3 regions of the Bradyrhizobium sp. 482_C4_N1_8 genome follow, and region 1 is predicted to be linked to each of the others. Evidence: predicted binding sites of a transcription regulator. Region 1 holds the regulator's gene; each other region holds the start of a gene.
What was found. Region 1 encodes LexA, which represses DNA repair genes until DNA is damaged. Its sites were predicted from a motif close to TGTTCNNNNTGTGTTCNG; they were not measured.

Region 1 (7,712 bases):
GGCGAGGTCGGTCTGCGCGCTGCAATCGCCGGTGCGGAAGACCAGCGCCGAACGGGCCTCGTCCGGGACCCAGATCTCGAAGCGTCGCGCAATCGGGGTCGCCTGCGCGGAGAGAAATGTCAGCACCCAGGTTTGATCGGTGCCGGTCCGGTAGGGAACGCCGACGCCGAGATTGATTCCGACCTTGGCGGCGTCCTCCCAGCGCAGAAAACTCCTGGCATCGTGCAGGTCCTTGATGATCAGCGGCAGGCCGGCTTTCCAGATGCGGCCGGGCAGGCCGAAGCCACGCGGAAATCTGGTGTGGCGGGAGTTGAATTCGAACATGTCGGCGGTGCCGTAATAGCCGTCGACGAGCCCCATCTCGTGGGAGGTTTCGGCATCGTTGTGCCAGAGCTCGATCGCGCCGACATGGGCCTCGTCGTCGCCGCAGAACAGCACCATGACAGCTTGCAGGAATTCGCCTGAAAACACCGGCACCGCCACGCCGCAGGTCAGCCCGGCGGCGATGGCCTGATCGGTCCGCTTGAAATAGGAATCGGTGAATCTGGTGAGGATCACGGGGTGGCCGCTGGCCCAGGCCTTGCCGGGAAGTCCCTCGTCATATCCGAAGTGCAGATCCTCGCTCACGTCCCTAAACGCGGACAACCCTTCGCCGTAGAGGCCGCCGCCGAATTCCAGCCGCATGCGCGTGCGGTCAGGCACCCAGAGTTCAACGACGCGAATGAAGGTCTTCATCGAACGTGCCCGCCGTCTCAAGCCGCACCAAGCATCGGCCATTTGGCTGCGGAACGGACGTTTAAAATTCAGGCAGGACAGCGCAAACTTCGTGCGGTGGGAGGCACAACGGCTTGGTCCGCCCGATGGCGTTTCGCGGGGCACGAGCAACACCATCTCGCCGGCCTCGGCCGGCGATGGCGATTTTCAATCCTGGCCCGACCTGCCGGCCGGGAATGGCGATGTCAGCCGATCGGCAGGCGGGTGCTGGTTGGCCGGCTGTCGGTGATGGTCTGCGGCTTGTGCTCGCGCTCGCCGAGCGGCTGGGTCACCGGTAGCTGCAGCACGGTCGCACGCTGGCCTTCGACCAGCTGCGTCACCAGCACGGATTTGCCGTCGGGGAATTCGATCGCATCATGATGGCGATCGGGAATGTGCGGATCGATCTTGCCGAACTTGCCGACGCGCGAATTGACGGTGCGCGTCCAGATCCAGCGATTGTCGTAGCGGACGTTGTCGGCGAAGGCGAGCTCCGTTCCCGGGAGCAGGCAGACCGCGACGGTCGGATCGGCCGCGGAGGCAAAGCCGCGCGTCGAGGTGCCGCGGAAGGTTGTCGTGACGATCGTCTCGCCGACTTCGGCGGGACGCGACGCGACGGCATGCAGGCTGTAGTCACACATCGGGTGCTCCTCATGCAGGGATAGCGACCCACGTCTCTTAATCGAGGCGCAGGCCTCTATCAGAGTGGAAATACCAAACGTTCTGCCGGGTTGTAGGCAAATCTACGGCTCGCCGCCGCAGGCCGCAATCACATTAACTTTCCCGAATCCACCAGGAACAAAGCCCGCCCCTTTGCATTCCGCAGGCGCGTGTCAGCGCCCCGCAGGCGCCGACCAGCCGGAATATTGCCAGCCCGGCCGCGACGGTTGGTCGACGGCGTCGAGGGCCTTGCGGACTTGCTCGCTTACGGCGGTATCCTTGCGGGCATGGGGCCGCGATTGCGCGGCCAAGGCTTGCGCGGCCGATGCTGCGATCAGCGCCACAGCAACTGTGCTCAGAACGATCTGGCGCATGACTTCTCCTCGAACCTGAAGGCCGCGAAGCAGGGCTGCTTCGTGTGGCGTGCCGAGGATGTACCGCTGGAGGAGGGGCCGGATAATCTGCGCGAAACCAGAAAGACTATCCAGCGGAAGCGGACAATCGTCCGCTCCAATCCCGGATCGGCGATGCCGATCGAAAGCGCGCGGGGCGCGAAATGACCGATACCGGCACGTTCGGTATCAATACTTCCGGTACAGTCCGATCAGCTTGCCCTGGATCTTCACCCGGTTGGGCGGCAGAATGCGGACCTCATAGGCCGCATTGGCGGGCTCGAGCGCGATCGAGGCGCCGCGGCGGCGGAAGCGCTTGAGCGTCGCCTCCTCGTCGTCGATCAGCGCCACCACGATATCGCCGGTATCGGCGCTCTCGTTGCGCTGGATCAGCGCCATGTCGCCGTCGAGAATGCCGGCCTCGACCATGGAATCGCCGCGCACTTCGAGCGCGTAATGTTCGCCCGAGCCGAGCATGTCAGGCGGTACGCTGATGGTGTGGCTGCGGGTCTGCAAGGCCTCGATCGGCGTACCGGCCGCGATGCGGCCCATCACGGGGACCGCGACGGGGCGCTCGCCCTCGTCCGGCGGCGGGCTCGAAGTCGTGCGGACCTTGCCGAGATTGCCTTCGATGACGCTCGGCGTGAAGCCGCGGCGGCTGCCGGCGGCGGCCTGAAGCTCGGGCAGCTTGATCACCTCGATGGCGCGGGCCCGGTTGGGCAGGCGCCGGATGAAGCCGCGCTCCTCGAGCGCGGTGATCAGGCGATGGATGCCCGATTTCGAGCGCAGGTCGAGCGCGTCCTTCATCTCATCGAAGGAGGGCGGCACGCCGCTTTCCTTCAGTCGTTCGCTGATGAACCGCAGGAGCTCGTATTGTTTGCGCGTTAACATCTCGACCAAAATCCCCCGGTTGATGTCGTTCGATTCCGAGACGCTGAATTCAGCAGTAAGCCGCTACATTCTCGAAACAAATCATGAACGGACACTATATGTTCGATACATGTTCCGCAACTGCTTAATTTACCGTGAACGCGACAAAGTTCGCGGAACGCACGCGAACGAAGCGCTCAGACGGGCAGCCGCAAGACCTCGCAAGGCGTGCCGGCTTCGGCCTTCGACGCGAATGGCGCGCGCACGAGAAGTGCCTGTGCCGCAGCGAGATTCGCAAGCAGCGAGGAATCCTGGTGATTGACCGGAAGGGCGACGAGCGTGCCGTCGTCGCGCAGCTCGAGGCGTGCGCGCAGGTAATCCTCGCGCTGGTCATTGGCGCCGACATCGCGGCCGAGCACCGCGCGTTCGCGGCGGTGATGAATCATCGAACGGCCCGAAAGCGCGCGAATCAACGGCACCATGAACAGGAAGCCGCAAACGTAGGATGACACGGGATTGCCGGGCAGGCCGATCACGCGCATCGCGCCGAGCCGCCCGTTCATCATCGGCTTGCCCGGCCGCATCGCGATCTTCCAGAACGCCATCGAGATACCTTCGTCCCTCAGCGCCTGCTGGACCAGATCGTGGTCCCCGACCGACGCGCCGCCGGTCGTGATCAGGATGTCGGCGCCGCTCTCCCGCGCGCGGCCGATGCCGGCCGTGGTGGCCTCCAGCGTATCGGCGGCAACGCCGAGGTCGATGGTATCGGCGCCCTCGCTGCGGGCGAGCGCGTGCAGGGCGTAGCCGTTGGAATAGACGATCTGGCCGTGGCCCGGCGTCGTACCCGGCATCACCAGCTCGTCGCCGGTCGCGAGGATCGCGACCTTCGGGCGTCGCCGGACTGGCAGTTGCGGGTAATTCATGCCGGCGGCGAGCGCGAGGTCGCGCTCGGTGAGCCGGGCCCCTTTGCGCAGCAGCACGTCGCCTTCCGAGAAGTCGACGCCGGCGGGGCGGATGTGCCGCCCCGTTACGGCAGCTTCCTTGATCGTTATGCGCTTGCCGTCCGCGATCGTGTCCTCCTGGATCACGACCGCATCAGCGCCATCGGGAACGACACCGCCGGTGAAGATACGCACGGCCTCGCCGGCGCCGACCGATCCCGCAAACGGGCGGCCCGCCGCGACCTCGCCAATCAGGGTGAGCTGGGAGTCGATCTTCGCCGCATCGACCGCGCGCACCGCATAGCCGTCCATTGCCGACATCGCCTGCGGCGGCTGCGTGCGCCGCGCGGCGACGTCGCGCGCGAGCACGCGGTGGAAGGCTGCGTCGAGCGCGATCATCTCTTCAGGCAGCGGCTCTGCGCCCGCCAGCACCGCAGCGAGCGCGTCGGAAACCGGCATCAGGGCCACGGGTGAAAACTCCTGCTGGGCCCGTTCGGGCAAATCGGCGGCGAGAGTTCTAGCCGAGTGCAGGCGCAGAGGCAAAACAGTGGCCGCGCAGGATGATTTATCCTGCGTCATCCGCTCTGCGATGAAGGGTGAGCATCAAGTCCGCCGCGGCATGATCCAGAAGGCGAGACAGACCGGTACGAGGATGGCCATGGCGAGGACGAGAAGGACGAGAGCCACGGCCAGCATCGGTCAACTCCCCGGCGGCTTGTACGGACTGACGTCCGGCGCTGCGGGGCCCTGATCCTTGTCAGGCAGCGGGTCGGCCTGGGATTTCAGGTCGGCGGCCTTGCTGATCAGTTTTGCGGAGAGGTCAGAATCCGAGGTGGTTCTGGCGAATTTCATCAGCAGAGAGGCTTGCTTGGTAAGGTAGGTTTTGCCCAACACGACGATAAGCCCGATGTAGAATTCACAACGGACTCATGAGTCCCGAGAGGGGCAATCGTTCCGGGAACTCCGTATAAAAATGCACAAAGGGTTTTGGTTCCTCGCCCCCAGGCAAAATAGTTCCACTCGCGGCCCGTCGGCTTGCCGGCCAGAGGTCAGATTCCGAGCGCCTTGAGGGCATTCCCGACGTCGCGGGGCGAGGTCACGTGGACCGCGGTCAGGCCGCGCGACCGCGCTCCTTCGATGTTCTCGGCAAGATCGTCGAAGAACACGATACGGTTCGCCGGCACGCCGATCGCGGCCACGACATGGTCGAAGGCCTCCACATCCGGTTTGCGCAGGCCGATGCTGGACGACAGATACAGCTCGCGGAAATGGCCGAGCAGGCCGGCATATTCCTTCGAGAAGTGGTCCACATGCGGCCGGTTGGTGTTGGAGAAGGCGTAGAGCGGCAACTGCTTCGCCGCACGCGGCAGCAGCTCGGCGATGTCGGGCATCTCGCCGGCGAAGATCGCGTTCCAGCCCTCCAGGAACTGCGCGTCCGAAATGCCGATCCCGAGCGAGGCGCGCAGCGAGTCAAAATAGGCCTCGTCGCTGATCTTGCCGACCTCGTGCAGCCGGTAGGCTTCGCTGTCCCGCACGTAGCGCGCGACGATGGCGTCCGGCTTGCAGCCGGCATGTCCCGCCCAGCAGGCGATCGCCTTGGAGAAATCGATGTCGAGCACGACGCGCCCGAGATCGAACAGCAGCGCGTCCGCGCTGCCGGGAGAGAGCGAGCTCATTGCATCCTTTCACTCAATATCGATAGGGGTCATGGTCGAACAGCGGGAACGCGCTGAACACGCTCGGCGCATTCGTTGCAGTCGCCTGGTGCAGGCAGGACTTGTCGACCTCGGCGAATGAGGTGGCGCCCAAGAGGCCGAGGCAGCGCAGCACCTCGTCCTCGAGCAGCTCCAGCATTCGCCTCACGCCGGCCTCGCCGGCCGCCGCCAATGCCCAGCATTGCAGCCGGCCGATGCCGACCATGTCCGCGCCCGCCGCGATCGCCTTGACGATGTCGGTGCCGCGGCAGAAGCCGCCGTCGACCATGATCTTGGCGCGTCCCTTCACGGCGTCGACGATCTCGGGCAGCACATGCATGGCGCCGCGGCCGTGATCGAGCTGGCGGCCGCCATGGTTGGAGACGTAGATCCACTCGACGCCGTGATCGACCGCGATCCGGGCGTCCTCGGCGGTGGCGATGCCCTTCAGGATGAGCGGGATCTTGAACTTGTCCTTGATCATCTTCACGGTCCGCCACTCCAGGCCCTTCTGGTAATCACCGCCGGTGGCGCGCAGGCGGCTCTCGCGAACATAGCGCTTGGCAATGTCACGTTCGCGACGGCTGTAATGGGCCGTGTCAACGGTCAGGCAGAAGGCGGCGTAGGCGTTCTTCTCGCTCCGGCTGACGACATCGGCGACGAAATCGTCGTCGCCGCGCACATAGAGTTGATAGAGCCGCAGCGCATCAGGGGCGGCCTCGGCGGTCTTCTCCAGGCCGGGCTCGGACACCGAGCTCAGCATGTGCGCCGCGCCGAAGGTGCCGCAGGCGCGGGCGACGCTCGCCGCGCCATCCGGATCGAAGATCTCCAGTGCGCCGACAGGGGCCAGCACCACCGGCAGCCGCATCCGGCGCCCGAACAGCTCGACCGAGCCGTCGACCTCGCGGACGTCGCGCAGCACGCGCGGCCGGAAGGCGATCTCGTCCAGCGCCATGCGGTTGCGGCGCATCGTGGTCTCGGTCTCGGCGGCGCCGACGATATAGTCCCAGGCGTTCTGGTTGAGGTTGGCGCGCGCCTTACGGATGAATTCGTGCAGGTTCTGGAATGGCTCGGCGCTGGCGCCGAGTTCGACGTTCCTTTCCGGCCGGATGCGGGGCGCGTCATTCATTGTTGTCCTCCCGAGAATTTGAAGCGTTATTGTCATCGCGTATCGTGTCCGGCCCTCCAAAACCATCCTAAAATCGCATAGCTGCGAGGCGTGGGCCGGCCGGGTCGATTCCCGCCTTGCGCGAAACGGTTTCGGAACGTTGCCAAAAGTTTAGGCCCGGGCGAAGGGATTTTTACGATGTACCCGCCGGCGTGGCGTCCCGGCCTTGAAGAAACCAGAATGGTGTTGTGAACAGCGGGCTGGATCGCCATTTGCATGGCGCCTCACAAGCCCAAAGCAAAGCTCCAGCAAGAAGGCCAGCCTATCCATGCGGAAAAACCTGCTGTTCCCCCTGGGCGCGCTCACGGGAGCGTGTCTAACCCTTCTGGTCGCCAGCCCGCACGGTGGAGTATGGGCGGCACGGGCGGCAGCGAGCGCGGATGATGCCTATTCCCGGCTCAATCTGTTCGGCGAAGTGTTCGAGCGGGTGAAGGCGAGCTATGTCGAGAAGCCCGACAATTCCAAGCTGATCGAGGGTGCGATCACCGGCATGGTGACCTCGCTCGATCCGCATTCACGCTACATGAACGACAAGGCCTGGACCGAGATGCAGGAGACCACCTCCGGCGAGTTCGGCGGGCTCGGCATCGAGGTCACAATGGAGGACGGCTTGGTCAAGGTCGTCTCGCCGATCGACGACACGCCGGCGTCCAAGGCCGGGATCATGTCCGGCGACCTTATCAGCAAGATCGACGGCGATGCCGTGCAGGGCATGACGCTCGAGCAGGCCGTCAACAAGATGAAGGGGCCGGTCGATACCCAGACCAAGCTCACCATCGTTCGCAAGGGCGCCGACGCTCCGCTCGACGTCGCGATCAAGCGCGAGATTATCCATGTGCGACCGGTGCGCTTCCACGTCGAGAACGGCGACATCGGCTATATCCGCGTCACCTCGTTCAACGAGCAGACCACCGACGGGCTGAAGAAGGCGATCGCGTCGATCTCCAAGGAGGTCCCGCCGGAGAAGCTGGTCGGCTACGTGATGGACCTGCGCAACAATCCGGGCGGCTTGCTCGACCAGGCCGTCTCGGTGTCGAGCGCCTTCCTTCAGCGCGGCGAGGTCGTTTCGACCCGCGGCCGCAATCCGGAAGAGACCCAGCGCTTCACCGCCCATGGCGGCGACCTCACCAAGGGCAAGCCGCTGGTGATTCTGGTCAATGGCGGCTCGGCTTCGGCCTCGGAAATCGTCGCCGGCGCGCTGCATGACCACAAGCGTGCCACGATCATCGGCACG
Region 2 (7,712 bases), 3.0 Mb from region 1:
GGGATAGCGAGCTCTCGTAGGGTGGGCAAAGGCGCAAAGCGCCGTGCCCACCGTCTCTCTCCGCGATCATGGATGCGTGGTGGGCACGCTTCGCTTTGCCCACCCTACGATTCCCGACTTACGTCCCCTTCGGCCGCACGATGGCCCAGCCGATGCGCAAGAGCTGCTGGCGGCCGGTCACCAGCCATTCGAAGGCGCGCGGCACTTCCGGAACGATGCCGGGAAAGCGCGCGAGGATTTCCGGCGGCGGGGTGCCGGCGGTGTCGGAGGCGCGCCAGACCACGACGCCGCCGGTCTCGCTGAACTTGGCCTGATTGATCCACGGCGTACGCGCGGGCTGGGCATCGATGAAGAGATGCGGCCGGCCGGAATGCAGCGTGATCAGGCTCGCGAGCTGGGTCTCGCCGGCGACCGCGCGCAGGCGATGATTGGTGCGGCGGGCAAAGCTCTCGTCGAAGAAATCCGAGATAGCGCGCGCCGGCATCGAGGTCGCAATCTCGTTGGCGCCGGTCAAGGGCAGAAACAGCACGGCGAGCACGACGCCGGCTGCGGGCGCCAGGACGGCGGCAGCCCACACCGTCCGCAGCACCCGCGCGCGGCGCATCGCGATGAGGTCGCCAGCCGCCACCACCACGGCAAGTCCCGACACCACCAGCACGACACCGGCGCCGCCGACAACGGCATCGAGCCCGAGCACGCCGGAGATCAGGACCGCGCCGAGCGCAGGCGCCAGCGCGAAGAAATAGACGAAGTTGTGCGCGAGCGGCTCGACCGGCGGCCGGTAGATGATCGGCGCTTCCTCGCCCTTGGCGACGAACAGGCCGCTATTGAGAAAGGTCAGCGCCGGGATCGCCGCCGCGCCGAGCACGAGCCCGCCGAGCAGCCAGGCCGCGTGCAGCGCGCGAGCGTTCAGCTCGGCGACCTCAGGCAGGGTCGGCATGACAAGCGTCTCCGCGCGCATCAGCCAGACTGCATAGGGCAGCGCCAGCACGGCGACGACGATCAGCGCGAACAGCGGATCGAGCGCGCGTAGCGTCCGGCGTCCGCCGGCGGTCGAGACCGCGAAGACGACGAGCAGGAGGAGAAGGAAGATCGCCGCGGGCGTCGTCAGCAGCAAGAGGCCCGCTTCGATCGACCAGGCAAACCAGGCATTGCCGCGGCGCTGGCCGATGATCTGCCAGGAATGCAGCAGCAGCAGCGCCCAGAGCGGCCGCGCCAGCACCAGCGGGCCAAAGTCGAGCGCCGGCGAGGAGAAGGCCAGCACGGTCATGGTCAGCAGCACGGCGAGCACCGCCTGCTGTGAGCCGACCACGGCGCGGGAGAGATGATAGAGCGCGATGAAGGTCGCGACCTCGCAGAGCTGGGCGAGGACATAGACGCCGAACACGTGGCCGCCTGCGGCGCGATAGGCGATGTCGGCGAGCCAGACCGGCAAGGGCGGCCCGAGATCGGTGCCGACCTGGTATTCGCGGCCGAACGCCAGCAGGGTCGCGAGCGTGCCGGGCGGGCTGCGGTAAAATACCAGCGCCACGAACAGCCACATCGCGGCCTGCAGCAGCACGGCGATCCACACGATCAGCCGCGGCCGGGCGCGAATGAGCTCGATGACCAGGGAGGTAAACCGCATGCAACGTCCGAAAGATGCAGCCAACCCGTCCAGCCGGCCCTATTCGCTCACATCTGTTTTGATAAAGGGCGCTGCGCGTTGTGGCAACGACCGTCTGCCCTACAGGCCCGCTGACGCATCAATTTCAACGCTTGCTTCTAGCTGCACTTCCATCTCGGTCACCGCGAACAGGTCCCGCACCGGCTCGACGGTCCAGGGCATGTGCTTGGCGCGGGCGGCGGCAACGGGGGCGAAGAAGCTGCGGTGGTGGATGGTGGGACCGAGGCGGTCGAGCGCGTCGAGGTGCTCCGGGACGGCGTAGCCCTTGTGCTGCTCGAAGCCATAGCCGGGGCAGTCCTGCGCCAGCGCGCACATCAGCCGGTCGCGCGTCACCTTGGCGATGATCGAGGCTGCGGCGATCGACAGGACGATGCCGTCGCCGCCGATCACGGCCTCGCAGTCGCAGGCGGTGTCGAGCCGGTCGCGGCCGTCGACAAACACATGACGCGGCGAGTCGGGCAGCGCCACCACGGCGCGCTTCAGCGCCCACAGCGAGGCGCGCAGGATGTTGTCGCGGTCGATTCGGGAGCGCGAGGCGACGGCGACCGAGACCTGCGCGGTGGCGCAGATCTTGTCGAAAAGCTTCTCGCGTTCCTCGGCCGTCAGGCGCTTGGAATCGTCGATGCCGCGGGGAATGCGGTCGGGATCGAGAATCACGGCGGCCGCGACCACGGGTCCGGCCAGCGGCCCGCGGCCGGCCTCGTCGCAGCCGGCAACCGGCCAGATGCCGCGCTTGATCAGCGCGCGCTCGCGGCGGAAGGTCGGCGATGCGACGGCGATGATGGCGCCCTGCCTACCGGCCGGGGCCTTGGCCGCCCCCTTGGCCGTCTTCGCAGGCGCTGCCTTCCTGGCGGCATCCTTCTTCGACGCGCCCTTCTTTGGCGCGTCTTTGGCCGGCTTCCTGGTGGACTTGTCCCGAATCATGGGCGGGATCGTGCGCAAGCGGCCCGGCCGGCGCAACCGGGAACCCCGGACAATTCCCGTTATTCAGACCAGCCGCCTACTCCGCCAGATGCACCCGCCGGTCCTCACCGACCTCGATGTCGGGCGCGACCACGACTTCCCAGGGATGGCCGTCGGGGTCGGCGAAATAGCCGGAATAACCGCCGTAGTCGGTCTCATGCGCCGCTTTCAGCAGCGCCGCGCCCTTGCCGACGGCGAAGGCCAGAACCGCATCGACCTCGCCGCGCGTGGCGCAGTTCCAGGCGAGCGTCATGCCGCGGAAGGTCGCGGGCCTCGGATTGTCCGGCAACTTGGCGTCGGCCGCGAGTTTGTCCCAGTGAAACAGGGCCAGCACCGGACCACCGGTATCGTAGAAGGCGACGGCCTCGCCGGTCGCCTTCAGCCGACGCGAGAAGCCGAGCGCGTCATAGAAGGCGATGCTGGCACGAATGTCGCTCACACCCAGTGTGATGACCGTGAGCCGCGGCACCGGCGCGGTAAGTTCCTGGCTCATGCTACGCCTCTTCCGTTTCCCGATCAGAACAGGCTGAGCTGATCGCCGTTCCGCTTCGGCCTCGCAAAGTGATCCGTCGTCAGCTTGGAGCGCCGCTTGTTCAGCCCAAGCCTGTCGCAGGCGATCTCGAAGCGGCGGCCGATGGTCCAGGCCATCGGTCCGGTGCCCTTCATCCGCTCGCCCCATTTCGCGTCGTAATCGCGGCCGCCGCGCATGTCGCGGATCAGGGTGAAGACGTGGCGGTAGCGGTCTGGATAATTGGCCATCAGCCATTCGCGGAAGAGATCGCGAACCTCCAGCGGCAGCCGCAACAGCACGTAGGAGGCTTCCTTGACGCCGGCATGGGCGGCGGCATCGAGAATGCGCTCGATCTCGGAATCGTTCAGCGCGGGGATCACGGGCGCGACCATCACGGTGGTCGGAATACCCGCGTCCGAAAGCTGCTTCAGCGCCTCCAGCCGCTTCGGCGGCGTCGATGCGCGCGGCTCCATGGTGCGAGCCAGCTTTGGATCGAGCGAGGTGACGGAAATTCCGACCTTGGCGAGATTGCGCTTGGCCATCCGCGCGAGAATGTCGATGTCGCGCGTGACCAGCGCCGACTTGGTGACGATGCCGACGGGGTGGCCGGCGCGCTCCAGCACTTCGAGAATGCCGCGCATGATCTTACGCTCGCGCTCGATCGGCTGATACGGATCGGTGTTGGTCCCGATCGCGATCATCCGCGGCTCGTAGCCGGTCGCGGCCAGCTCCTTCTCGAGCAGCGCCGGCGCATCGGGCTTGGCAAACAGCTTTGACTCGAAGTCGAGCCCCGGCGACAGGCCGAGATAGGCGTGCGTCGGCCGCGCGAAGCAATAGACACAGCCGTGCTCGCAGCCGCGATACGGATTGATCGAGCGGTCGAAGCCAATATCGGGGGATTCGTTGCGGGTGATCACCTTGCGCGAGGTATCGACGCCGACGGTGGTCTTGAACGGCGGCAGCTCCTCCAGGCTCTGCCAGCCATCGTCGAAGGCGACGCGGGCCTCGGCCTCGAAGCGGCCGCTGGCATTGGACTGGGCGCCCCGCCCTCGCCTGCGCTGTTTGTCGATGGCGACCGCCAGTTCGGGAAAATCAGAGTCCGCACCCGCCGGCTCGGAGGGCGCCGTGACCGGCGGGTGCTTGAGAGCATGAGAGGATGCTGGACTCATGAAGCCAAGATAGCACGCAAAAGGAACAAATCAAGAACACAAACAAAAAACTCAAAAACAACCCCATGCACAGTAGCCGCCCAAATTTCGGGCGCGGTCCCTTGACCTCACGCAACACACCCGTCGCGGCGATCCTGTTCGATGCCGGACAGGGATCAATCGCACCGGAACAAAGTTGGTGTCGATCGCTGGGTGAAGGTCAGCAGGAACATGACAAATCAACGACAATCGGCCTCAGGGAGCAGCGAGCTCGATCTGCTCGATCGCTATTGGCGCGCCGCGAACTACCTCTCCGTCGGGCAAATCTATCTGCTCGACAATCCGCTGCTGCGCGAGCCGTTGCGGCCGGAGCACATCAAGCCGCGCTTGCTCGGCCATTGGGGCACGACGCCCGGTTTGAACTTCATTTACGCCCATCTCAACCGCGTCATCCGCGCGCTCGATGTCAACGTGCTCTATATCTGCGGTCCCGGCCATGGCGGCCCGGGCATGGTGGCCAACACCTATCTCGAAGGCAGCTACAGCGAGATCTATCCTGACGTCGCGCGCGATACAGACGGATTGCGAAAACTTTTCAGGCAGTTCTCCTTCCCCGGCGGCATTCCGAGCCACGCGGCGCCGGAAACGCCAGGCTCGATCCACGAAGGCGGCGAACTCGGCTACGCGCTGGTGCATGCCTATGGCGCCGCATTCGACAATCCCGACCTGATCGTCGCCTGCGTCGTCGGCGATGGCGAGGCGGAAACCGGCCCGCTCGCGGCGTCCTGGCACTCGAACAAGTTCCTCAATCCCGCCCATGACGGCGCTGTGCTGCCGATCCTGCACCTCAATGGCTACAAGATCGCGAACCCGACCGTGCTCGGACGGATGCGCGACGCGGAGATCCGCGACCTGTTCCGCGGGTTCGGCCACGAGCCGCTGTTCGTCGAGGGCGACGATCCCGAATTGATGCACCAGGCCATGGCGGATGCGCTCGACGTCGCGCTCGCCAGCATCCGCTCGATCCAGCAGCATGCCCGCGACGGCCGCAAGAGCGTCGAGCGGCCGCGCTGGCCGATGATCGTGCTGCGCAGCCCGAAGGGCTGGACCGGCCCGAAGGAGGTCGACGGCAAGAAGGTCGAGGGCTTTTGGCGCGCGCATCAGGTTCCCGTTGCGAGCTGTCGCGAGAACCCGGCGCATCTGAAAATCCTCGAAGACTGGATGCGCAGCTACGAGCCCGAGAAGCTGTTCGACGGCAGCGGCGCGCTCATTCCCGAGCTCCAGGCGCTGGCGCCCGACGGTAACAGGCGCATGGGCGCCAATCCGCACGCCAATGGCGGCCTGCTGAAGAAGGAGCTGAAGCTGCCGGACTTCCGCAGTTTTGCGTTGGACGTGCCGCAGCCCGGCGGCGTCACCGGCGAAGCAACGCGCGAGCTCGGCAAATTCCTGCGCGACGTCATCCGCCTCAACGCAGAAACGCGCAACTTCCGCATCATGGGTCCGGACGAGACCGCGTCAAACCGGCTCGATGCCGTGTTCGAGGCGACCGAACGGGTCTGGATGGAGCCGACGGAGCCTTACGACGTGCATCTCGCCCAGGACGGCCGGGTGATGGAGGTTTTGAGCGAGCATCTCTGCCAGGGCTGGCTCGAGGGCTATCTGCTCACCGGACGGCACGGCTTGTTCTCCTGCTACGAGGCCTTCATCCACATCGTCGATTCCATGTTCAACCAGCACGCCAAATGGCTGAAGGTGACGCGACATCTGCCCTGGCGGCGACCGATCGCCTCGCTGAACTATCTCCTGACCTCGCATGTCTGGCGGCAGGACCATAACGGATTCAGCCATCAGGATCCCGGCTTCGTCGATCTCGTCGCCAACAAGAAGGCCGACATCGTCCGCATCTACTTCCCGCCCGACGCCAACACGCTGTTGTGGATCGCCGATCACTGCCTGCGCACCTATGACCGCATCAACGTCATCGTCGCCGGCAAGCAGCCGGCGCCGCAATGGCTGTCGATGCAGGACGCCGCCACGCATTGTGATGCCGGCATCGGCATCTGGACCTGGGCCGGCACGGAGGATGCGGATGGCGAGCCCGACGTCGTGATGGCCTGCGCCGGCGACGTGCCGACACTGGAGACGCTCGCCGCCGTCGATCTGCTGCGCAAGGCGCTGCCCGACCTGAAGATCCGCGTCGTCAACGTCGTCGACCTCATGACGCTGCAGCCGAAAGACCAGCACCCGCACGGCCTGTCCGACCGTGACTTCGACAGCCTGTTCACACCAGACAAGCCGGTGATCTTCGCCTATCACGGCTATCCCTATCTCATCCACCGTCTCACCTATAACCGCACCAACCATGCCGGAATGCATGTGCGCGGCTTTGCCGAGGAAGGCACCACGACGACGCCGTTCGACATGGTCGTCCTCAACGGGCTCGACCGCTATCACCTCGCGATCGAGGCGATCGCGCGCGTGCCGGGTCTGGCGACCAAGGCCGCGCAGGTGCAACAGCAGTTCCGCGACAGACTGATCGAACATTCGCACTATGTGCGCGAACACGGCGAGGACATGCCTGAAATTCGCGACTGGGTCTGGCCGGGCAAAGCGGGTTGACGTCATGACGGCGTCGGCCCTCGTGCTCAACTCGGGCTCGTCGAGCATCAAGTTCGGCCTGTTCGACATCGCGGCGGACGAGCCTGCCCTGCTCTGCAAGGGCCTGCTCGACGAGCATGAGGCGAAGCCGCGGCTCGTGGTGAAAAGCCCTGCGGGCGGAGACCTGTTCGAGACGCAGAGGGAAGCATCCGATGCGGACAGCGGTCATCTGTTCGCGGAGGTGCTCGGCTTCATCGAGGAGCGTTTTGCCGACCACCGCCTGCGCGCCGTCGGTCACCGCATCGTTCATGGCGGGCCGGATTATTCGGGCCCGGTTGAGCTGACTGACGACGTCTACGCAAAGCTGGACGCACTGACGCCACTGGCGCCGCTGCACCAGCCGCGGTGCCTTGAACCAGTCCGCACCATCAGGGCAATAAAGCCCGACCTGGCACAGATCGCATGTTTCGACACCGCCTTTCATCACAGCATGGCGCCACCCGCGAGCCGCTTCGCCATCCCGCGGCGCTATGAAGAGCGCGGTATCCGGCGCTACGGCTTTCACGGCCTCTCGTTCGAATATGTCGCGGGGCGCCTCGCGAAAATCGCGCCGCAGTTCGTTGCCAAGCGCACCGTCATCGCGCATCTCGGCAATGGCGCCAGCCTGTGCGCGTTGCGCGATGGCCGCAGCGTCGACACCACGATGGGGCTGACGCCGCTCGATGGCCTCGTGATGGGCACCCGGAGCGGCACGATCGATCCCGGCGTGCTGCTCTATCTGCAACAGCACGAGAGGATGTCGGTCGAGGATGTCCAGCACCTGCTC
Region 3 (7,712 bases), 170 kb from region 1:
ATGACGCCGTCGCCCTGGCAGGCCTCGCAGCGGCCGCCCTTGACGTTGAAGGAGAAGCGGCCGGGCTCGTAGCCGCGCGCCTTCGCTTCGGGCAGGCCGGCGAACCATTCGCGGATCGGCGTGAAGGCGCCGGTATAGGTCGCGGGGTTCGAGCGCGGGGTGCGGCCGATCGGCGACTGGTCGATGTCGATGATCTTGTCGATGTGCTCGAGGCCCTCGATGCGATCGTGGGGTGCGGCGCCTTCGCTAGCGTTGTTCAGCTTGCGGGCGATGGCCTTGTAGAGCGTGTCGATCAGCAGCGTCGACTTGCCGCCGCCGGAGACGCCGGTGACGGCCGTGAACAGGCCCAGCGGAATCTCGGCCGTGACGTTCTTGAGGTTGTTGCCGCGCGCGTTGACCACCTTGATGGTGCGGCGATGGTTCGGCGGGCGCCGCTCCGGCACCTCGACCTCGAGCTCGCCGGTGAGATATTTGCCGGTGAGCGATTTCGGGTTGCGCATGATCTCGGCGGGCGTGCCTTCGGCGACGATGTTGCCGCCATGCATGCCGGCGCCGGGCCCGATGTCGAGGACGTAGTCGGCAAGCAGGATCGCGTCCTCGTCATGCTCGACCACGATCACGGTGTTGCCGAGGTCGCGCAGGCGCTTCAGCGTATCGAGCAGGCGGGCGTTGTCGCGCTGGTGCAGGCCGATCGAGGGCTCGTCCAGCACGTAGAGCACGCCAGTCAGTCCCGAGCCGATCTGCGAGGCGAGGCGGATGCGCTGGCTCTCGCCGCCGGACAGCGTGCCGGAGGAGCGGGACAGAGTGAGGTAGTTGAGGCCGACGTCGAGCAGGAAGGTGAGGCGCTCGCGAATCTCCTTGAGGATGCGGCCGGCGATCTCGTTCTGCTGCGTGTTCAGCGCCTCGGGCACGGTCTCGAACCATTCGCCGGCCTTCCTGACCGACAGCTCCGAGATCTCGCCGATATGCTTGCCGCCGATCTTGACGCAGAGCGCCTCGGGCTTCAGCCGGAAACCCTTGCAGCCTTCGCAGGGGACGTCGTGGAAATATTTTGCGAGCTCCTCGCGCGCCCACTCGCTCTCGGTCTCGCGATAGCGGCGGTTGATGTTGGTGATGACGCCCTCGAACGGCTTCTTGGTGTCGTAGGAGCGGACGCCGTCCTCGTAGGAGAACTTGATCTCGTCCTCGCCCGAGCCAAGGAGGATCGCGTTCTGCGTCTTCTTCGGCAGATCCTTCCATTTGGTGGTCAGGGTGAACTTGTAGTGCTTGCCGAGCGCCGTCAGCGTCTGAATATAGTAAGGCGATGACGACTTGGCCCAGGGCGCGATCGCGCCCTTGCCGATGGCGAGCTCCTTGTCGGGGATGACGAGGTCCTCGTCGACATGCTGCTCGACGCCGAGGCCGCCGCAGGCCGGGCAGGCGCCGTAGGGATTGTTGAACGAGAATAGGCGCGGCTCGATCTCCGGAATCGTGAAGCCGGAGACGGGGCAAGCGAATTTTTCCGAGAACAGGATGCGCTCAGGCCCGCTCTTGTCGTGGATTTTTGCGGTCTTCTTCTTCTCCTCGACGGGCGCAGCCGCTGCAGGCGCATCGGCGAACTCGACGACGGCGAGGCCCTCCGCGAGCTTCAGCGCGGTCTCAAAGCTTTCGGCGAGGCGCTGGCCGATGTCGGCGCGCACCACGATGCGGTCGACCACGACGTCGATGTCGTGCGGAAATTTCTTGTCGAGCGTCGGCGCCTCCGCGAGCTCATGGAAGGTGCCGTCGATCTTGACGCGCTGAAAACCCTTCTTGAGCCATTCGGCGAGTTCCTTGCGGTACTCGCCCTTGCGGCCGCGCACGACCGGGGCGAGCAGATAGAGGCGGGTGCCTTCGGGCAGCGCCAGCACGCGGTCGACCATCTGCGAGACGGTCTGGCTCTCGATCGGCAGACCCGTGGCGGGCGAATAGGGCACGCCGACGCGCGCCCAGAGCAGGCGCATGTAGTCGTAGATCTCGGTGACGGTGCCGACGGTCGAGCGCGGGTTCTTCGAGGTCGTCTTCTGCTCGATCGAGATCGCCGGCGACAGGCCGTCGATCTGGTCGACATCAGGCTTCTGCATCATCTCCAGGAACTGGCGCGCATAGGCCGACAGCGATTCGACGTAGCGGCGTTGGCCCTCCGCATAGATGGTGTCGAAGGCGAGCGAGGATTTGCCGGAGCCTGACAGCCCGGTGAACACCACCAGCTTGTCGCGGGGAATCTCGACGTCGACATTCTTGAGGTTGTGCTCGCGCGCGCCACGAATCGTAATTGCGCGCAGGCTGGATCCCGCGTTCTGCTGTTGGCGCTTCGCCTTGATCACTTCATCCATCCGAGTTGCCCTCAAGGAATCCCAAAGGTGCGCGATCGCGCCAACAAAAAAGGCGCGCGTCGCCCGGAACCGGGATCGGCGCCGATGGGTATGGCAGCGAACGTAGGAAGAACGGGGACGGATTTCCAGTGGCGTGTGCGAATCGTCAACGGATTGTTGGCGCGCTGGCGGCATCTGGCAGGAGCAGGGCCCCCGGAACATGCGAAGGGCCGGCGCGAGGCCAGCCCTTCGTTCGCGTTTGAATGCGGATTTGGGGCAATCCGCACATGATCAGGACTTGGAGGTTCCTGAGGGAAGCTTGGTCTCAGTATTTGGCGACGACCGGGCCGCCCCAGCGGTAATTGATGCGGATCAGGCCCATGTCGATATCCTGGCCGATCCGGTCGGTGCGCGGGGCGAAGCCGCCGACGAGCGTTGCGAAGTCGGCGCTGTGATGGCCGAGGAAGACATGGTTGTACTCGCCGCCGACCGACCAGTTCTCGGCAAAGCCCCATTCCACGCCGATGCCGATGGTGTAGCCCCAGCGGGTCTGGTTGACGCTGTTGAACACCGCGGCCGGGACGCCGGGGACGAAGGTGTCGTACTTGTCGTGCGCCACCGCGGCGCCGGCCTTGCCATAGAAGAGCAGGTTGTTGACGGCGTAGCCCATCTGGCCAGTGAACAGGCCGAAGCTGTCGATCTTGGTCTGGTTGGTGAACAGCGGCAGCGCCACGCTGACATTGCTGCCCTTGAAGTCGGCCCAGTTGCCCTGGCCCTCGATGCCGAACACCCAACGCGACTTCTGCCAGCGATAACCGAGCTGTCCGCCGACCGTGCCACCGCCCGCATTGTGACAGCCTTCGCCAACGGCCGGATCGACAGCGATGCCGAGCGCGCGGGTCACGCCCCAGCAGGCATGGGCCAAGCCGCCGCCGCCGTTGATGCCGGCATAGATGCCGCTCCAGTCATAGACGGGAACGGCGGCCGCCGGCGCCTTGTAGATCGGGAGATCGGCGGCGGTAGCCGGCGCGACCGCACCGAGTGCGAACAGGCTGACCGCAGCCAGCATCCACGTCTTCATGTCACGTCCCCAACTCGCCAAAGCCATTAGCGGACGCCTTGCGCGCGCCTCACGACTCCAAGACGGTTGGGTGCACCCTCGCGCGAAAACAAAAAGGCCGGCGCAAGGCCGGCCTTTCGTAACGCGATGGCGTCGGAGGCGAAGATCAGTATTTGGCGATGAGGGGGCCGCCGAACCTGTAACTGACGCGGGCCGTTGCAATGTCAACGTCCTGGCGGATCCGATCGGCGCGCGAGAACGTGCCGTTGTTGAACGTAAAGCGGTTGTCGCGCGATCCCATGAAGCCGTGCACATAATCGACGCCGACCACGATGTTGGGCGTTACGCCGAAATCGAGGCCAGCACCAATCGCTCCGCCCCAGCGCGTTTCATTCGCCCTGTCGAACACGAAGCCGGTGGCGGTGGTGAAGCCCTCGTATTTGTCGCTCACAACCATCGCACCACCCTTCGCGTAGAACAGCACATTGCTCCAGGCGTAGCCGACCTGGCCGGTCACGAGGCCGAAGGCGTTGATCTTCGAGCGGTCTGAGCCGACGCCGCCGGCAGCCAGGCTCGGTCCATTGGAGCCGCTAAGGTGAGCCCAGTCGCCCTGGCCTTCCACGCCGAACACCCACGACGCGCTCTGCCAGCGAAAGCCGGCCTGGCCGCCGGCCACGCCGCCGGTCGCGGTGTGGCAGCCCTCCGATGCGGGGGGAGTGACCGGCGCACCGAGGATGTTGGTGACGATGTCCCAGCAATTATGGCTCCAGCCGCCACCACCGTTGGCGCCGATGTAGAAGCCGCTCCAATCGTAGACCGCGGCGATCATCGGGGCAGGAGCTTTGGTGTAGGGGCTCGCCGCCAGGTCGGCCGCCGAAACGGACGTGGTCATCGCGACTATGCCGGCGGCGGCAAGCATAAACTTGTTCAAGACGGACCCCCCAAGGCCAAAGTTGTTGCGATCTTCGATACAACCTTCGAGGTGCGACAGTCTGTCACCGGAGGGTCACAGCGCGCCGAAAAATGGAACTTGTCCGCAAGCGCTCGCGCCGTGCGCGCGAAAACAAAAAGGCCGGCGCAAAGCCGGCCTTTCGTAACGCGATGGCGTTGATGGCGAAGGTCAGTACTTCGCCACAACCGGGCCGCCGAAGGTGTAGTTCACGCGGACCGTGCCCATATCGACGTCCTGCTTGATACGGTCGATGCGGTCGTTGATGCCGAGAATCGTGAACGAGTTGTTGCGCTTGCCCATGAACAGATGGTCGTATTCGATCGCAACGGACCAGTTCGGCGCGAAGCCGAATTCGAGGCCGGTGCCGACCGCGCCGCCCCAGCGCGTCTCGCTTGCGCTGTCGAGGACCACGCCGACGACCGTGCCGTTGTACTTGGCATGCGTGACCGCCGCGCCACCCTTCACGTACCAGAGCACATTGTTCCAGGCATAGCCGACCTGGCCGGTGAACAGGCCGATCGCGTCGATCTTGGTCTCGTTGACCAGCGGAGCAAGCGCCACGCTCGTATTCGAGCCCTTCAGATTGGCCCAGTCGCCCTGGGCTTCAAGGCCGAACACCCAGCTGGCCGACTGCCAGCGATAACCGACCTGGCCACCGACGACGCCGCCTGTCGCATTGTGACAGCCTTCAGCCGTGTCCGGACCCGCAACGCCGAAGATATTGTTGACATCCCAGCAGTTGCGGCTCGAAGCGCCGCCGCCGTTGATGCCGAGGTAGAACCCGCTCCAGTTGTAGATCGAGGCCACAGCAATGGGCGCCTTGGTGTAGGGGCGGGCCGCCAAATCGGCCGCCGAGGCGGGAGCCAACGCGCTGAGTGCGAACAGACTGGCCGAGGCCAGCAAAACCTTCTTCATTTCAATTCCCCAGTTTCGTTTCTCTTTGTCGACCAAAAACGGCCGACCCAATGACCCAACCGATGTCATTGCTCTACACCATTGAAGCCGAAGGTTGTGTCACCGGGATACCACAGCTTTCCCCGAAAACGTTGGGAATCGGTTGGCCTGGATCTGGACGCGCGAAAACAAAAAGGCCGGCGCAAGGCCGGCCTTTCGTAACGCGGTGCGTTGGAAGCGAAGCTCAGTACTTCGCGACCACCGGGCCCCCGAAGTGATAGTTCACGCCGACCTGCACGGTGTGGAAGTTGAGCGTGCCGGTGGGCAGGGCGCCCGAGAAGTAGGTCTCGCCGCCGAGGCTGCGATAGAGGTACTCGCCCTTGACCGACCACTGCGGAGCGAAGAACGCCTCGACGCCCGCGCCGACGGTCCAGCCGGAGTGCCACTTGCTGTCCGACGCGGTCAGGCCGAGAGCGGAGAGGGTGATCTTGTTGTCGATCCAGGCGTAGCCGCCGGTGCCGTAGAACAGGACCTGATTGACGGCGTAGCCGATACGGCCGCGCACGGTGCCCATGGCATCGGTCTTCGAGCTCGCCGTTGCGGTCACAACGCCGAATCCGGGAACAACAGTGGCGCCGGTCGCCGAAGCGCTGACGTCAGCCCAGGAACCATCAGCCTCGACGCCGAACACGACGTTGCCGGTCTGCCAGTTGTAGCCGGCGGTGCCGCCGACGAAGCCACCCTTCATCTTCGGGTCGCCGGAACCGTTTTCCCAGGCGCCGCCGCCGACGATACCGAGGTAGAAGCCGGTCCAGTTGTAGACCGAGGCCACCGCCACCGGAGCCTTGGTGTAGGGGCGCGCCGCGAGATCAGCGGCCGAAGCCGGAGCAGCGAGAGCGAACAAACAGGCCGAAGCCAACAAAACCTTCTTCATTTTCAAACTAATCCCAGTCCCGGTTTCTGTTTTTGCCTTCCGTGCGTTCGGAAGGACATCGGACGCCGTGGTCCAACTGATGTCGTGCTTACACGAGCAAAGCCGCAAGTTGTGTCTCCCAAAAGCCACAATAATCGCAAAACGTAACGGTGACTGACCTATAATTCCCGTTGCCCACGCAAAAAGGCCGGCGCGAGGCCGGCCTTTGATCTCCAAGCGATTTCAGAGGGATGTCAGTATCTTGCGATCATCGGGCCGCCCCAGCGATAGTTCACGCGGACGAGGCCGATATCGACGTCCTGGCTGATGCGATCGGAGCGTGTGGCAACGCCGAGCGGGGCGAAATTGCCGGATCCGGTGAAGCCGATGGTGCGGTTGCCGAGGAAGATGTGGTCGTATTCGAAACCCACGGTCCAGTTCGGGGCGAATCCGAACTCGACGCCCGCACCCACGGTGCCGCCCCAACGGGTCTCGTTGGCCCGGTCGAACTCGAGGCCGCTGGCGACGTCGAAGCTGCGGTAGCGATCGCTGACGACGGCGCCGCCGCCCTTCACGTAGACTAGGACGTTGTTCCAGGCGTAACCGACCTGACCGGTAATCAGGCCGAAGGCGTTGATCTTCGAACGATCGCGCAGGCCGCTGATCGCACTGATGTTGTCACCCGAGAAATCGGCCCAGTTGCCCTGGCCTTCGAAGCCGAACACCCAGTTGGCTGACTGCCAGCGGTAGCCGACCTGGCCGCCGACCGTGCCGCCGGTCGCGTTGTGGCAGCCTTCGCCTACGAGAACGCCACCGCCGATATCGACGTCCCAGCACTTGTGGCTGGTGCCGCCGCCGCCGTTGATACCGATGTAGAAGCCGCTCCAGTCGTAGATGGTCGCGATCATCGGTGCTGGAGCCTTGGTGTAGGGACGCGCAGCGAGATCTGCCGCGCTTGCGGGAGCCGACAGCCCCAACGCGATTGCACCAATAGTACCAATCAAAATCTTATTCATTGCAGTCCCCCCAGTTTCTGACCGCTTTTCGAAGTCCCCGAAGCGGCTGATCAGGCGCGACGCCTATAAGAATCTAATTCCGCAGCAAGCGTAGCTTAGGCGGGAGGCGGAGTCCGTCTCCGGAATGCAACAGTCGGGCGGCATCTGAACTGCTTCTAACTTGATGAATGTTAAGCTGTTTCGCCGTCCTCAGGAATTCGGGGAAATTCCATTTGGCGCAGGCCGTCTTTGTGCATCGCGGTGCCGTCTTGCCAACGCAACAAGGTGAGGGGTGTCATAAGAACAAATCTGGAACGAACCGGCCAGGGGTGCTATATGTGGGGATAAGTGGAGGGGTGACGGGCCGATCCGTCCGCGCAAGCGTATAGGGTCGCGTCAACAGGTTGCAGAGGACGCGGGCGCGTCCCGGGCCTTCTAAAATTCAGTGGCATTCGGAGTGGAGAGCGGCGATGGCGGGAAGCGTCAACAAGGTCATTCTGGTTGGAAATCTCGGCAAGGATCCCGAAATCCGCCGCACCCAGGACGGGCGGCCGATCGCGAATTT

Region 2: a site for LexA is predicted at 4,331-4,348, ahead of AB7Z56_RS34490 (PA0069 family radical SAM protein). Genes of this name have one in related genera too.
Region 3: a site for LexA is predicted at 2,451-2,468, ahead of uvrA (excinuclease ABC subunit UvrA). Genes of this name have one in related genera too.

What each region holds. Positions count from the first base shown of each region.
Region 1 is NZ_CP197231.1:4,317,660-4,325,371, forward strand. It holds gene AB7Z56_RS20625 (GAF domain-containing protein) at 1-735, opposite strand, end outside; gene AB7Z56_RS20630 (hypothetical protein) at 960-1,394, opposite strand; gene AB7Z56_RS20635 (hypothetical protein) at 1,641-1,973, shown strand; gene lexA (transcriptional repressor LexA) at 1,995-2,696, opposite strand; gene AB7Z56_RS20645 (molybdopterin molybdotransferase MoeA) at 2,873-4,084, opposite strand; gene AB7Z56_RS20650 (hypothetical protein) at 4,316-4,468, opposite strand; gene AB7Z56_RS20655 (HAD family hydrolase) at 4,666-5,292, opposite strand; gene AB7Z56_RS20660 (alpha-hydroxy acid oxidase) at 5,306-6,439, opposite strand; gene AB7Z56_RS20665 (S41 family peptidase) at 6,747-7,712, shown strand, end outside.
Region 2 is NZ_CP197231.1:7,270,235-7,277,946, forward strand. It holds gene AB7Z56_RS34470 (uracil-DNA glycosylase) at 1-7, shown strand, start outside; gene AB7Z56_RS34475 (glycosyltransferase family 39 protein) at 119-1,627, opposite strand; gene AB7Z56_RS34480 (ribonuclease HII) at 1,727-2,590, opposite strand; gene AB7Z56_RS34485 (VOC family protein) at 2,667-3,122, opposite strand; gene AB7Z56_RS34490 (PA0069 family radical SAM protein) at 3,146-4,309, opposite strand; gene AB7Z56_RS34495 (phosphoketolase family protein) at 4,520-6,907, shown strand; gene AB7Z56_RS34500 (acetate/propionate family kinase) at 6,912-7,712, shown strand, end outside.
Region 3 is NZ_CP197231.1:4,483,566-4,491,277, forward strand. It holds gene uvrA (excinuclease ABC subunit UvrA) at 1-2,354, opposite strand, end outside; gene AB7Z56_RS21410 (outer membrane protein) at 2,659-3,414, opposite strand; gene AB7Z56_RS21415 (outer membrane protein) at 3,560-4,324, opposite strand; gene AB7Z56_RS21420 (outer membrane protein) at 4,514-5,260, opposite strand; gene AB7Z56_RS21425 (outer membrane protein) at 5,484-6,173, opposite strand; gene AB7Z56_RS21430 (outer membrane protein) at 6,407-7,168, opposite strand; gene AB7Z56_RS21435 (single-stranded DNA-binding protein) at 7,618-7,712, shown strand, end outside.